DNA from 2 places in the Marinifilum fragile genome. Region 2 is predicted to be linked to the other one. Evidence: riboswitches for the same ligand, from Rfam matches in the RefSeq annotation. Region 2 holds a riboswitch; the other holds the start of a gene.
The links. Region 2 has a riboswitch for thiamine pyrophosphate ahead of ACKPCA_RS07630 (methyltransferase domain-containing protein). Riboswitches for the same ligand answer to the same signal wherever they lie in the genome.
Positions count from the first base shown of each region.

Region 1: linked by a shared signal. The riboswitch ahead of ACKPCA_RS19100 (TonB-dependent receptor) and the one ahead of ACKPCA_RS07630 (methyltransferase domain-containing protein) in region 2 are both predicted to bind thiamine pyrophosphate.

Region 1 covers NZ_OY781962.1:4,696,058-4,703,016, reverse strand. Annotated here, with positions in the region: gene pnuC (nicotinamide riboside transporter PnuC) at 1-533, opposite strand, end outside; gene ACKPCA_RS19100 (TonB-dependent receptor) at 585-3,050, opposite strand; TPP riboswitch at 3,115-3,210, opposite strand; gene trxA (thioredoxin) at 3,304-3,744, opposite strand; gene trxA (thioredoxin) at 3,932-4,294, opposite strand; gene ACKPCA_RS19085 (CCA tRNA nucleotidyltransferase) at 4,505-5,926, shown strand; gene ACKPCA_RS19080 (monomeric [FeFe] hydrogenase) at 6,061-6,959, shown strand, end outside.
Region 2 covers NZ_OY781962.1:1,932,777-1,939,735, reverse strand. Annotated here, with positions in the region: gene ACKPCA_RS07650 ((deoxy)nucleoside triphosphate pyrophosphohydrolase) at 1-179, opposite strand, end outside; gene ACKPCA_RS07645 (C-GCAxxG-C-C family (seleno)protein) at 176-559, opposite strand; gene ACKPCA_RS07640 (hypothetical protein) at 654-1,073, opposite strand; gene ACKPCA_RS07635 (hypothetical protein) at 1,296-1,661, shown strand; TPP riboswitch at 1,673-1,772, shown strand; gene ACKPCA_RS07630 (methyltransferase domain-containing protein) at 1,869-2,570, shown strand; gene thiM (hydroxyethylthiazole kinase) at 2,668-3,465, shown strand; gene thiE (thiamine phosphate synthase) at 3,462-4,115, shown strand; gene tenA (thiaminase II) at 4,112-4,759, shown strand; gene thiD (bifunctional hydroxymethylpyrimidine kinase/phosphomethylpyrimidine kinase) at 4,775-5,593, shown strand; gene ACKPCA_RS07605 (TenA family protein) at 5,581-6,222, shown strand; gene ACKPCA_RS07600 (cysteine hydrolase family protein) at 6,241-6,804, shown strand; gene ACKPCA_RS07595 (S41 family peptidase) at 6,953-6,959, opposite strand, start outside.

The DNA.
Region 1 (6,959 bases), 2.0 Mb from region 2:
GCCAATACTGTATAGAAGAAAAACAAAACGGTTGTTGGATAAAGACCTTTATAAATGTATAAACCCATAGAAACAGCATTTACGACAACCCAAACCAGCCACTGCTCTAAAATTTTTCTGGCCAGCATCCATGTTGCAACAATGCTTAAGGCAGTTGTAAAAGCATCCCAATATGGAATTGATGCATCGGTAAAGTTTACCAGTATGTAAGCAATAAAAACATAAATCAACATGCTTGCGCCAAATAGTGTTAGGAACAAAGCGCGACTTAGTCTGACCACAGGAAGCTGATCATCACTTTTATTGGCTCCCCTTGACCAAAGTACCCATCCATAAATACTGATAAAAACATAGTAGAACTGTAGTGACATATCAGCATACAGCTTGGCCACAAAAAACACATAGATATACATTACAGATGTAAGTAAACCTACTGGCCACAACCATTTATTCTGTTTTATTTCAAGGTACAGGAATAATAATCCTGATATGGTTCCTATGATTTCTACAATATTATCAATTATCCAGGTCATATTTTTAATTTAGGTAGAGACGTACGGCCGTACGTCTCTACAAATATTATCTTAAAATCGCAATGTCACACCTGCCAGAACATTTGTTCCTGCCTGTGGATAATAGTATTTCCATGTTTTTTCAACACCTTGCTCATACCAGTTTCCACCATATGCATTATTTTCATATTTGGCATCAAGTACATTGTTAATGCTTAACTGGAAAGCAACTTCTTTCATCCAACTTGGCTTGATACTGTAGTTCAATCTTAGGTTATGAACATGGTAAGCATCCAATTTTCGATCTGCACTCGCAGTATTGTCAAAGTACTGTTCCCCTACATACTTACTTACAAAACTTACATCAAAACCTTTTGCTGGAGTCCATGTTAAAATACTACTTCCAACTTTTTCTGGTGAGTAACTAATGTCAGTATCTCCTAGTTCTTTCCCTTTGTACTCTTCGTTCCAATTTTCATCGTAGTAAGTTGAATACTCTACAAAATCTTTAATTCTATTACGACTCAAAGTAAGGTTGGCATCCCATTTTAAAGTTGGTAAAATCTGAACGCCCCAAATCAACTCAACACCTGCTCTGTAACTCTTATCTACATTTGTCATGATATCGTAACCAACACTATTCTTTTCGCCTGTTGGTACCAACTGGTCTCGATAGTACATGTAGTAAAGGTTAACTCCGAAAGTAGCATTTTTAGATTTATAGTTGTACCCTAGTTCATAATCGAATAATGACTCATCAACAGGATATGAATTTGGATCGCCTTTGGCATCTTTAAAGTTTGCACGAGTTGGCTCACGATGTGCTACACCAAATGATGCATAAGCTGAGTTTCTATCGTTAAGGGTATAATACAATCCCACTTTAGGGTTGAAGAAATCAAATTTATGCTCCTGAACCAATGGCAAAAGATCATCATCCGTACCATCCATATCGTAAGAAATATGACGATACTGAACATCTCCATAAGCATTTAATTTATCGCTTAATTCAACATTCATCTTGGCAAAAACATTGTAATCGGTCTTTTCTCCAGTATTCAAATACCATTGATGTCCATTAGGAACTCCACCTTTTTGAGCCCAAAGAATATTACCGAAGTGATCACCATCATAACGATTCCAAGCACCACCGAAAGATGCATCTACCTTATTCTTACGATAGTTCAATGAGTAAGTAAACCCATAAAAGTCGTTCTTCAACCACTTTTGACGAGTTAAATCAGTTTTGGTAACTTCCTTTCCATCAACAGTAGGATTTGTTAACCCATAAGACTTGTAATCGGTAGTATGATAATCATTATCATCATCTTGAAACTGCTCATAGAAGCCTTTTCCTTTTGTATAATGCAATGCAGCATTCAAATTCAAGTTCGAAGTTAATTCCTGAGAGTAGAATAACTGGTAATGTGTTTGCTTGTAATTATCAGTTTGATTGTCGTAATATCTGGTAACACCATTTTCGTCGGTATATTCTCCTGCAGGATTGTATCTTCTGTCTTCATAATCATTAGGATCATCGGTGTTGATATTTGGGTTTCCCCACCAGCTGATACCTGTTTTCTGGTCACCTGAGATGATGTTGAATTTCAACATGCTTCTTTCAGTATAGTAAGTCCCACTTGCAAAAAATGATTCATGATCAGAAAATGCACGATCAACAAATCCGTCAGACTTTAACTTTGAATAACGAGCATCAAAACTAAATTTTCCATTGATTAATCCTGTTCCAGCTTTGAATGTATTACGGAAAGTATTGAACGATCCTGCAACACTTTGAACTTCGGCATAAGGTTCTGCGTTCACATTTTCTGTTTGGAAGTTAATGGTAGCACCGAAAGCTGCAGCACCATTGGTAGATGTTCCAACTCCACGCTGAATTTGAATGTTATCAACTGATGAAGCAAAGTCTGGCATGTTTACCCAAAATACACCTTGCGATTCTGAATCATTCAATGGCACACCATTAATTGTAACGTTAATACGAGAAGCATCAGTACCACGAATACGTAAAGCTGAATAACCAACACCATTACCTGCTTCTGATGATTCAACCAATGAAGGAGTCAAACTTAACTGGTATGGAATATCCTGACCTGTATTTTGCTTCCTCACCTCTTCTCCACCCAAATTGGTTACTGCTACTGGAGCTTTATTTCCTGCTCTTGTTGCTGCAACCAGAACCTCGTCGGCCATTATGGCAGTTGGATTTAATTTAAAATCTAAATTCTTTGATTCAGTAAGCTTTACAGAACTTTCCTTTGTTTCATAACCCAAAAAAGAGATCACAAATTGGTATTCTCCAGCTTTTAAATTTGTAAACTGATATTCACCATATGAATTGGCAACAGTTCCCAAATAAGTTTCTTTCACTGCAATTGCTGCCCCAGGTAGAGCATTTCCGCTTTTATCGGTAACTTTCCCTTTTAAATTTAATTGTGAAAAACCGATAAAGCATACAAATTGCAATACAATTAACAGAGTTGCTCTGCGCAAGACAGAGTTCATTTGCTTAAACATTGTGTAATAAATTAAAACGTTAATAAAATATTGCAATGAGGTATATATAAGATCAGGTTGGCGAAAAGTTAGCTCGCAATTTTCCTACGCCGGCATTATCCGGATCAGGTGTAAGGGTATGATCTCAGCCAGTTATAATTAGGCACCCCACTGTGATTTGGCGCAAAGATAGTCTGAAAACTAGCAAAAACAAAAAAGTCGGCAAAAAGCCGACTTTCAAAACCTAAACTATTATAATTACTCTAACCTATAATCAATTTGGGGCTTTCACTCCCAAAACGTCATTAATTGCTTTTACAAATGTGGCCTTAGGCAAAGCACCTTGAGCCATTGTTGGTTTACCTTCCATCGGCACAAACAGCAAAGATGGTATACTTCTGATTCCAAATGCAGCTGATACTTTTTGAGCCTTATCGGTGTCTACTTTATAAATCTGAATGGCATCGCCATATTCCTTTTGCAATTCCTTTAGTACAGGAGCAATTCTTTTACAAGGTCCACACCAATCGGCGTAGAAATCAACAATTACAGGCTTATTCCCTTCAAATTTCCAATCGCCACCTTTTTCGTAATCAAATACCATTTCTTTAAAACTATCATCATCTAAATGAATAATTTTAGCATCAGAATTCGATTGTGCGTAACTATTGGTTCCCATAAAAGCAACCAACATTATTATTAAAAATCTCTTCATTTTCTCTTTCTTTTCTAGTGCAAACACCGTTTCAGTTTTAATTCATTATCGCTCTAAAGCTAATAATGATTTGCTTTAAATTGTGTCTGCTCAACGACCGTTAATAACTCTTTAACTTTTCAGTAATCAACGCATATATCAATTCACGATTGATTTTAAAAAGGTTATTCATTTATTGTGATCGCAATTATTTTGCCTCAACCTTTAAAACTTCTGCAAAGGCTTGTTTAAAATTCTCTTTTGATAAGGCTCCCTGTGCCATTTGTGGTTGCCCATCCTTAGGAATGAATAACAATGATGGAATACTTTGAATTCCGAACATTGCTGATAATTCCTGTTCTTTCTCAGTATCTATTTTATAAATATCCAAAGCTTCACCATATTCTGCCTTCAACTCATCTAAAATTGGAGCCACCATTTTACAAGGTCCACACCAATCTGCATAAAAATCTACCAAACATGGTTTGTTGCCTTCAAATTTCCAATCTTTATTTTTTTCGAAATCAAATACTTTTTCTTTGAAAGATTCTTTCGTTAAATGTTCTACCATAACTAACACCTAAATTAATTTATTACTTTATATATCTACAAATCTATATATTTTTATCAAACAATTAACATACCAAAGCCTATTTTTCTATGAATTTTCATAATCCCCTTAATTAATTGTAATTTTGTCAGGAAATTAAACAGTCGGTATGTCATGTATCGACAACACAGTAGTAACAGCCTGATTACAGGCTATATGACTAATAAATAAGTGAGAGAACATTTAAAACATCCTATATTTTCAATCATATCAGAAATTGTAACTGAGGAAAATCTTGAAAGCTATGTAATTGGAGGCTATGTTAGAGATATATTTTTAAAGCGCAATTCAAAAGATATTGATGTTGTTGTAATTGGCAGTGGTATTGAATTGGCTCAAAAAGTTGCAAGCAGAGCTGGTAATCCTAAGGTATCTGTATTTAAAAACTTTGGTACTGCAATGCTAAAATTCAAAGATCTTGAAATAGAATTCGTAGGTGCCAGAAAAGAATCATATAACAGAGACTCTAGAAAACCAATTGTTGAAAATGGCAGTTTAGAAGATGACCAGAAAAGAAGAGATTTTACCATTAATGCGCTAGCATTAAGTCTGCACAAAGATAATTTTGGAGAACTCTTAGATCCATTTGGAGGCATTGATGATTTAAATAGCAAAATCATAAAAACACCAATGGATCCTATGATTACTTTCTCAGATGATCCATTAAGAATGATGCGTGCAATTCGTTTTGCTACACAGCTAAACTTTAAAATTTCCGATGTTACTTTCGAAGCTATCAAAGAGAACAGGGATCGCATTCACATCATCTCTAAAGAGCGTATTATAGAGGAGCTAAATAAAATTGTAATGTCAGCTAAACCATCAATCGGTTTTAAATTGCTTGAAGAATGTGGCTTGTTGAAAATTATATTTCCAGAGTTTCAAAGATTAAAAGGCAGAGAAACCAGAAATGGAATTAGCCATAAAGACAATTTTTATCATACTCTTGAGGTTTTAGATCAGTTGGTACCTCATTCCGACAATTTATGGCTTCGATGGTCGGCTCTGCTGCACGATATAGCCAAACCTAATACCAAAAAATTTGTAAATGGAATTGGTTGGACTTTCCATGCTCACAATTTTGTTGGGGAAAAAATGGTTCCTCGCATTTTTAAGAATATGAAATTGCCTTTGAACGAGAAAATGAAGTTTGTTCAGAAAATGGTACTGCTGCATATGCGCCCTATCGTTTTGGCACAAGAAGTAGTAACCGATTCTGCTGTTAGAAGATTACTTTTTGACGCTGGTGACGACATTGATGAACTCATGAAATTGTGCGAAGCCGACATTACCTCTAAAAACGAAGAGAAGGTTAAACGATTCTTGGATAACTTTCAATTGGTTCGTCAAAAACTAAAAGAGGTTGAAGAAAAAGATGCGGTTCGAAATTTCCAACCTCCAATTGACGGGCAAGAAATTATTGACACATTTAATTTGTCACCATGTAAAACCATTGGAGATATAAAAGTAGCCATAAAAGATGCAATTCTGGATGGAATTATTCCAAACGAAAGGGAAGCAGCCTATAATTTCATGATTGAAAAAGGAAAAGAGCTAGGCCTTGAACCAGTTGGCAAAAAAAAGAATAATTAGTTCGGAAATATTTCCGGACTTTTTTTTTCTGTTATATAACCTATTTCAATTTGTTAAACAGCACTTGATAGACTCGACATAATATCTACTTTTGCGGCAATTAAGCAATCTCACTATTTATAATTATACAACAAATGGCCTACGTTGATAATACAATGATTATCAGAAGAGATCTGTTATCGAAAATGGCAGAACTTTTTAATGAAGGAAAATTTAAAGAAGGATTAGATCGAATTCCTCTAGAAATGGCACCTCGAAGAAAAAAAGATCTTGATAGATGCTGTGTTTTCAAAGAGCGTGTTATCATTAAAGAAAAATTAATTCCTCTTTTGGGATTTGATTTGGAAGATGATCGCGATGAATTAAAAACCCTGGCAGAATACGCAGAAGAAGCTCTGGAGAGAAAGAATCCAATCAACAAAATCCTTACCGTTGTTGATGAAGCTTGTACTTCATGTGTAAAAAACTCATACATAGTTACCAATCTTTGTAAAGGTTGTGTTGCTCATCCTTGTATGATGAACTGTCCTAAAAATGCAATTAGCTGGAATGGAAATGGCCAAGCACAAATTGATCCAATAACATGCATCAACTGTGGTATTTGTATGAACGTGTGTCCATATCACTCAATCATATTTATGCCTGTTCCATGCGAAAATTCATGTCCTGTTGGTGCAATTTCCAAAGATGAGTATGGTATCGAGCAAATCGATGAGGATAAATGTATTGATTGTGGTAAATGTATCACTGCTTGTCCTTTCGGATCAATTATGGAAAATTCACAAATTGTGGATGTAATGAAATCCATAAAAGATGAAGAGACAGAAACCATTGCAATTGTTGCTCCTGCAGTTATTGGTCAATTCAAATCGAGCACAGATACCGTATTGGGTGCTATAAAACAATTAGGCTTTTGTGATGTACTTGAAGTTGCAAAAGGCGCAAATGTAACAACAGAAAAAGAAGCTGATGAGTTATTGGAACGTTTGGAAAACAAAGCTCCATTTATGACTACTTCTTGTTGTCCTGCATA
Region 2 (6,959 bases):
TGAATGCCAAACTCTTCATGAAGTTCACGTACCATGCATGCTTCAGCAGTTTCGTTTGTTTCGATTTTTCCACCAGGAAATTCCCATTTCAATCCCAAATCATCGTGGTGATTTCTTTGTGCTACCAAAATAAAATCACCTTTTTGGATAATTGCTGCAGTTACCTGAATGGGTTTCATTCTGAATCCTTTTGTTCAGAATGAATTTCGTCCAGCAAATTGGCAGCCAGTTTTACCAGGTTTTTGCATGACATTGAGTAATTAAACCTGATATCGAAGCAAGTCAAATAATCTGATTTTTCTTGAAATCTTCTGGTGAACTCCTCTTTTAAATCAGGATTATCTTTAATCAGTTCCAAAGCAGCATAGTAGGCTCCACAGTATCCATTGGGTGCTTTACCATTACCATATTTGGCAAGCTCAACAATTTGATTGTTTGTGATTTGGTATTCCTCCTGAAATGCTTTAAATATTGCTTGTGCACAATTGTAATATCCCGGAGGTTTATGAAAATATTTTAAAGCGGTATCTGCTTTTGTTCTCTTATGGAAAAAACTCATTACAAAGGTTCAAGTTGGTTATCAACAAATGTAGCGGTTTCCAAAATGAAAGACCAAATAAATATGGTCTTTTACAACATGAACTTTGTCATGTTTAATATTTGCAACAATTAATTTTGTTTTCGATTATATTGATCTTATTTTCTAAACTTAAAGAGAACATTGTAGAATTTTCGGCTACAAAACGAAATATAATTAAAGATTTCTCATAATATTCGTTTGCAAGTGTTTTTTGTTCTTTAGCATTCTGTATTTCAGCTTCAGCATAAAATAATTCTGCTAACACCTGCAAATGTTCATCGGTATAGTTGTGTTCTTGCAATAAACTGTTGGTAAGTTTATCTTTTGGCAAACTCCTAAAGAAAGAAGCATCTTCTTTAAGAAAATCACGATATGCATTCTCAAGAATCTGAGATGCTTTTTTTGTGTTCTTTTTTTTCAATAAACCTAAAATTAGAGCGATCAATTCACCAATCATCTCAATCATTCTTAAAACATAGTCTCTTTGATACATTTTTCTTATTTAAATTTTAACCGATGAAGCCTAACCTGGATCAAAGTTCTTTTTTCCAAATTTACCAAAATACAAAATTACATCCTACTTATTGTTATGTGATAGTTTTAAAAAATATAATAGCATAATATGTTTGACTTTTAATTAATTCTATTGTTGAATATCAAATTTGTTTAGATGATATGATAAATGTATATTTAAGTCATAATAACTGATATGCATATGAAAACAACTGTTTGTTTATTGGCATTTGTACTAGTTTCTCTTTCTAGTTTTGCACAAGTATTAAATGATGAGGAATATCTGAGCAAATGGAAGGAATATAAGGAACAGAAAGCTCCTTTTAATTTTGATGTAAAAAAGGAAGAGATTATAATAGAGTGTTTTAAGGAGTTTGATAAGTCAAATTTGGGTAATTTAAACTACCAGAAAGAATCGTTTACAGTTGGACAGGAGATAATTGGAGTTACATTACATCTTACAGAAGCAATTTATGAAAGTGTTCGATATCACGAACGAATAGCCCAGGATCCAGCCAAATATTTTATTCCGGGTTATTATACAAATACAAGAGATTTCATGAAATAATTTTACCTTTGTCAACACGTTAGGGGTGCTTGAATCATTTATTCAGGCTGAGATTTTACCCTTTTACCTGATCTGCATAATAGTAGCGTAGGGAAACGATTTGTCTGATATAAATTATTACCATATAGATATAACCGTTTCACTTTCGTGGAGCGGTTTTTTTTTGTTTCCTACTGTTGTGCACAATACTTAAAACAAAAGCATAAAATGGGATCAAAATTTAATCAATATGCATCGGATTATGATGCATGGTTTTTGGAAAACGAAAATGTTCTTTATTCGGAAGTAAAATTAGTGGCACATTTCTTAGAAAATGCAGGAGATGTATTCTCGGTAGGATGTGGAAGTGGACTATTCGAAACCATTTTGGACAAAGAATTTGGCATAAGCATTAAAAATGGAATTGAACCATCAGAAGGAATGGCTGCTCTTGCCAAAGAGCGAGGCATAAATGTTGAAATTACGACTGCCGAGGAAATGGAATTGGGAGAGGAGAAATTCGATACGATTCTATTTAATGGTACACCAAGCTATATTACTGATTTACAAAAGGCTGTTGATAAAGCTTATGAAGCGTTACGTCCAGGAGGTAAAATTGTAATGATTGATGTACCCAAAGAAAGTTCGTATGGGGTTCTTTACAATTTGGCTAAATCAGTAGGTACTTGGGAACATGAATTATTAGGAGGAGTTCATCCCAGGGATCCATATCCAATAGAATTGGTAAAAGTTGCCAAGTGGAGAACGACTTTGGAGAAAATAGAAATGATTAAAAATGCTAACTTTAAGGATCTTCAATTTGCACAAACACTAACAAAGCATCCTCTGTATTCGAATCAAGTGGCCGAAGAACCAATTGAAGGATATGATTGTGGTGATTATGTGGCGATTTGTGCTGTTAAAAAATAGAAAGATGAAACGAGCATGATTAAAATAACTATTAAAGACTCACTACAATGATTATTTTAATCTTGAGACTTCTATCTAACCTAAAATTATTAAATAAATGAATCACAAAGTAATTGTAGAAAACCTGGAAGCAATCAGAAAAAGTTCTCCTTTGGTGCACAACATTACCAATTATGTGGTGATGAATAATACCGCAAATGCACTTCTTGCCATTGGGGCTTCGCCTGTGATGGCACATGCTCAGGAAGAAGTGAAGGACATGGTTGGCATTGCTTCGGCGTTGGTTCTAAACATGGGAACTTTATCAAAGGAATGGGTTGAATCAATGATTATTGCTGGATTGAGAGCTAATGAAAGTAAAATTCCAATTGTATTTGATCCTGTAGGTGCGGGCGCTACACCTTACCGCAATGAAATAGCCACGAGAATTATTAACAATTGCAATCCAGAAATTATCAGAGGAAATGCATCTGAAATAATGGCTTTGGTAAATCAGGAAATGAAAACCAAGGGGGTTGATAGTGTTGAATCTACGAGTTCAGCAATCGATTCTGCAAAATATTTGGCTCAATTGCACGAGTGTATTGTGGTAGTTAGTGGAGAAGTAGACTATATCACAGATGGTAATCGAGTTGAAAATGTTGCCTTTGGAACTTCGATGATGGAAAAGGTAACAGGAATGGGATGTACGGCAACTGCTCTATTGGGAGCTTTTGCTGCTACCAACGATAATTTATTTGAAGCAGCCGTTAATGGAATGACTGTAATGGGAATTACTGGAGAATTGGCAACAGCGAAATCTAATGGACCTGGAAGCTTGCAAATGAATTTCTTGGACTGTTTGTATAATCTAAGCAAAGTTGAAATTGAACAAGCATTTTGTACGGTAGAATGATAAGGGAAGATTTAAGTTTATATCTGGTAACAGATAAAGAACTGGCCAATGGGAAAGCCCTTGAAGATATTGTTGAAGAGGCAGTAAAAGGAGGTATTTCTATGGTTCAAATTCGCGATAAGAATTCTTCTACCAGAGAATTTTACAATCAGGCTTGTGCAATTAAGAAGATTCTGGAGCCATATAAAGTACCTCTAATTATAAATGATAGACTAGATATTGCCTTGGCAGTGGATGCAGATGGTTTGCACATTGGTCAGAGTGATTTACCTTTTGATGTAGCACGTCAGATTTTAGGGCCGAAAAAAATTATCGGACTATCGGTGGAGAATATTGAACAGGCAAAGCAAGCAAACCAACTAGATGTTGATTACATTGGTTTATCGCCAGTATTTTCTACTCAAACCAAAAATGATATTGCCAAGCCATTGGAACTAGGTGGAGTGGAGGAGATTATGAGTTTTTCCAAGCATCCAGCTGTGGCTATTGGTGGTATCAATTCGGCAAATACAGCAGATATTATTAAGGCTGGAGCCGATGGAATTGCTGTTGTTTCGGCGATTGTTTGTGCAGAAGATCCGCGCAATGCAGCAAAAGAACTGAAGGAAATCGTTAACAAGAGTTTATCACTAAAAGCAATTGATTCATGAAATGGTCAGAAGAAGCCTGGAGAAGAATTGAAGGAATTTATACACAAATACTAGAGCATCCTTTTATAATTGAACTGATGAGTGGTGAACTGGACAATGAAAAATTTAAATTTTATTTGACTCAGGATTCACTTTATTTGGCAGAGTTTGGTAAAGTGTTGGCTGGAATTGCTGTTAAACTGGAAGATTCTGAGCAAAGAAAAGACTTTTTAAACTTTGCCAGTGATACCGTTGCGGTTGAGCAAGCATTGCATCAGTTTTATTTAAAAGATAAAAGACAGAATGGTAGCGTATCACCTTCTTGTCTGCTTTACACCTCTTTTATTCATAAGCAATTGGCTACCGCCTCGGTTGAAGAAGCCGCAGCAGCTGTCTTGCCTTGTTTTTGGATTTACAAAAAAGTGGGAGATTATATTCTGAAAAATCAGGATCGAAAAGACAATCCATACCAAAATTGGATAGATACCTACGGAGGTGAAGAGTTTGCGATTGCGGTTGAAAAAGCAATAGAAATTTGTGATCATCTGGCTGTGCATACTTCCATAGAGAAGAGAAAGCGAATGTGGAATGCTTTTGTTAAAGCATCTAAAATGGAGTGGATGTTTTGGGATAGTGCTTATAAAAAGGAAACATGGCCTGTTTAAAATAAATGTTAAAAAATGAAATATAATAGAGTACTAAGCATTGCAGGAAGCGATTCTGGCGGTGGAGCAGGAATACAGGCTGATATCAAAGCCATTTCGGCATGTGGATCGTATGCAGCCACTGCTATCACTGCAATAACAGTACAAAATACTGTGGGCGTAAGCAATGTGCATGCAATTCCCAATCAGATATTAGCAGAGCAAATAGATGCGGTTTTGAGTGATATTGGTGCTGATGCCATAAAAATTGGAATGTTGCATTCTTCGGAAACCATTCATGTTGTAGCTGATGCTCTAAAAAAATATCAAATTAAAAATGTGGTTCTCGACCCCGTAATGGTGGCAACTTCGGGTGATAAGTTGTTGTTGGATGAGGCCATTACAACATTAAAAAAGGTGCTGATACCAATGGTGAAAGTGATCACGCCCAATATTCCTGAAGCAGAAATTCTTCTGGGAAGACAAATCCCAACACAGGAAGATGTGTTTGAATGTGCTGCTGAGTTGGCGAATCAATACAAAGTTTCGGTTTTGCTTAAGGCAGGACATTTGAATGAGGATGAGTTGATTGATGTGTTTTACGATTTTGAAAAGCAGGAAAGCGTAGAGATGAAATCTCTTCGCTTGACAACAAAAAATACTCATGGCACTGGGTGCACCATGTCATCGGCATTTGCTGCTTTCTTATCGCAAGGGTATGATCTTCAGGAATCTGCTAAAAGGGCAAAAGAATACATCAATAATGCTATTATTGCTGGATCAGATTACGAGATAGGAGAAGGGCACGGACCTGTAAATCATTTTTACCAACTTTTGGAAACATGCAAGCAGTAGGCATTTTTACAAAAGAACTTTGGAAAGCTGCTTTCTCCGTATATCAACAATTAATTTCCTGTTGCTTTGTGAACGAACTGGCGACAGGAACTTTAAGAAAAGAGAGTTTCTCACATTACCTGACTCAGGATATTCTATATTTGAAAAAGGATGCCGAAGCGCTTGGAATGGTAGCAGCAAGAAGTCAAAATGATACAAATAGAGATTTTTTTAAAAGGCTTGAAAAAGATGGATTAGAGGTTGAGTTTGTGTTAAGGGATGAATATTTAAAGCATTTCAACCTGCAAGAAGCTAAAGTGCAATCCAAGGCTTTCGCCGATTATTCCAATTTCCTGTTGGATCATGCAAAAAACTCACCTCTGGAAGTGGCTTATGCTGCCTTGCTTCCTTGTTTTTGGATTTATGGCGCTGTTGCTGATACCATTATTCAAAAGAACGTTAGCAATAATCCGTATCAGAAATTTATAGATACCTATGCAGGTGATGAATACGTTTATTACACACAACGATTCATCGAGATTGTTGAGAGTAATGCTGTTGAATCTGGATATAAAGAGCAAGTGAAAGAAGTTTTTATTGAAGCCTGTCAATATGAATTGGCTGTTTTCGAAGAATCTTACGATATTTAGGTTAAATATATTAAGAACATGAAAATAGACCATAAAACAGCATTGTTATTAATCGATCTTCAAAAAGGATTTGAAGATATTGAGTATTGGGGTGGAGGAAGAAACAATCCGGATGCAGAGCTGAATGCCTCAAAAATTCTAAAAGTCTGGCGCGATAAAGGCTTGCCTTTATATCATGTTCAGCACTGTTCCACTGCTAAGGGCTCACCTTTGGAACCCAATATGCCTGGCAACGGGTTCATGGAATTGACAAAACCGATTAAAAATGAACCCATCATTCAGAAGAATGTAAATTCTGCCTTCATTGGAACTGATTTGAAAGAGCAACTCGATGAAAAAAGGATCACAAAATTGGTGATTGTTGGTCTAACTACTGATCATTGTATTTCTACTACAACCAGAATGGCTGGGAACTTTGGCTTCGAAACCTATTTAATCGAAGATGCGCTTGCCACCTTCGATAAAATAGGGGTGAATGGTGAAAAATATCCTGCTCAGCTGATTCATGATACTGCTTTGGCTAGTTTACATGAAGAGTTTGCGATGGTAATTCAAACTTCAGATCTAATGAAATTGCTTTAAAATTTTTAGTATAAAAGCAACTACGTTTGCATAGATCATGTAACTACCTTTACTTAGACAATGTAATTACCTATACATGGTCAAGGGAACTACCTTTACAGGGGCATGTTATCGACTTATACAGGGTATTGTAAAATATCATCAACTTTTATTCT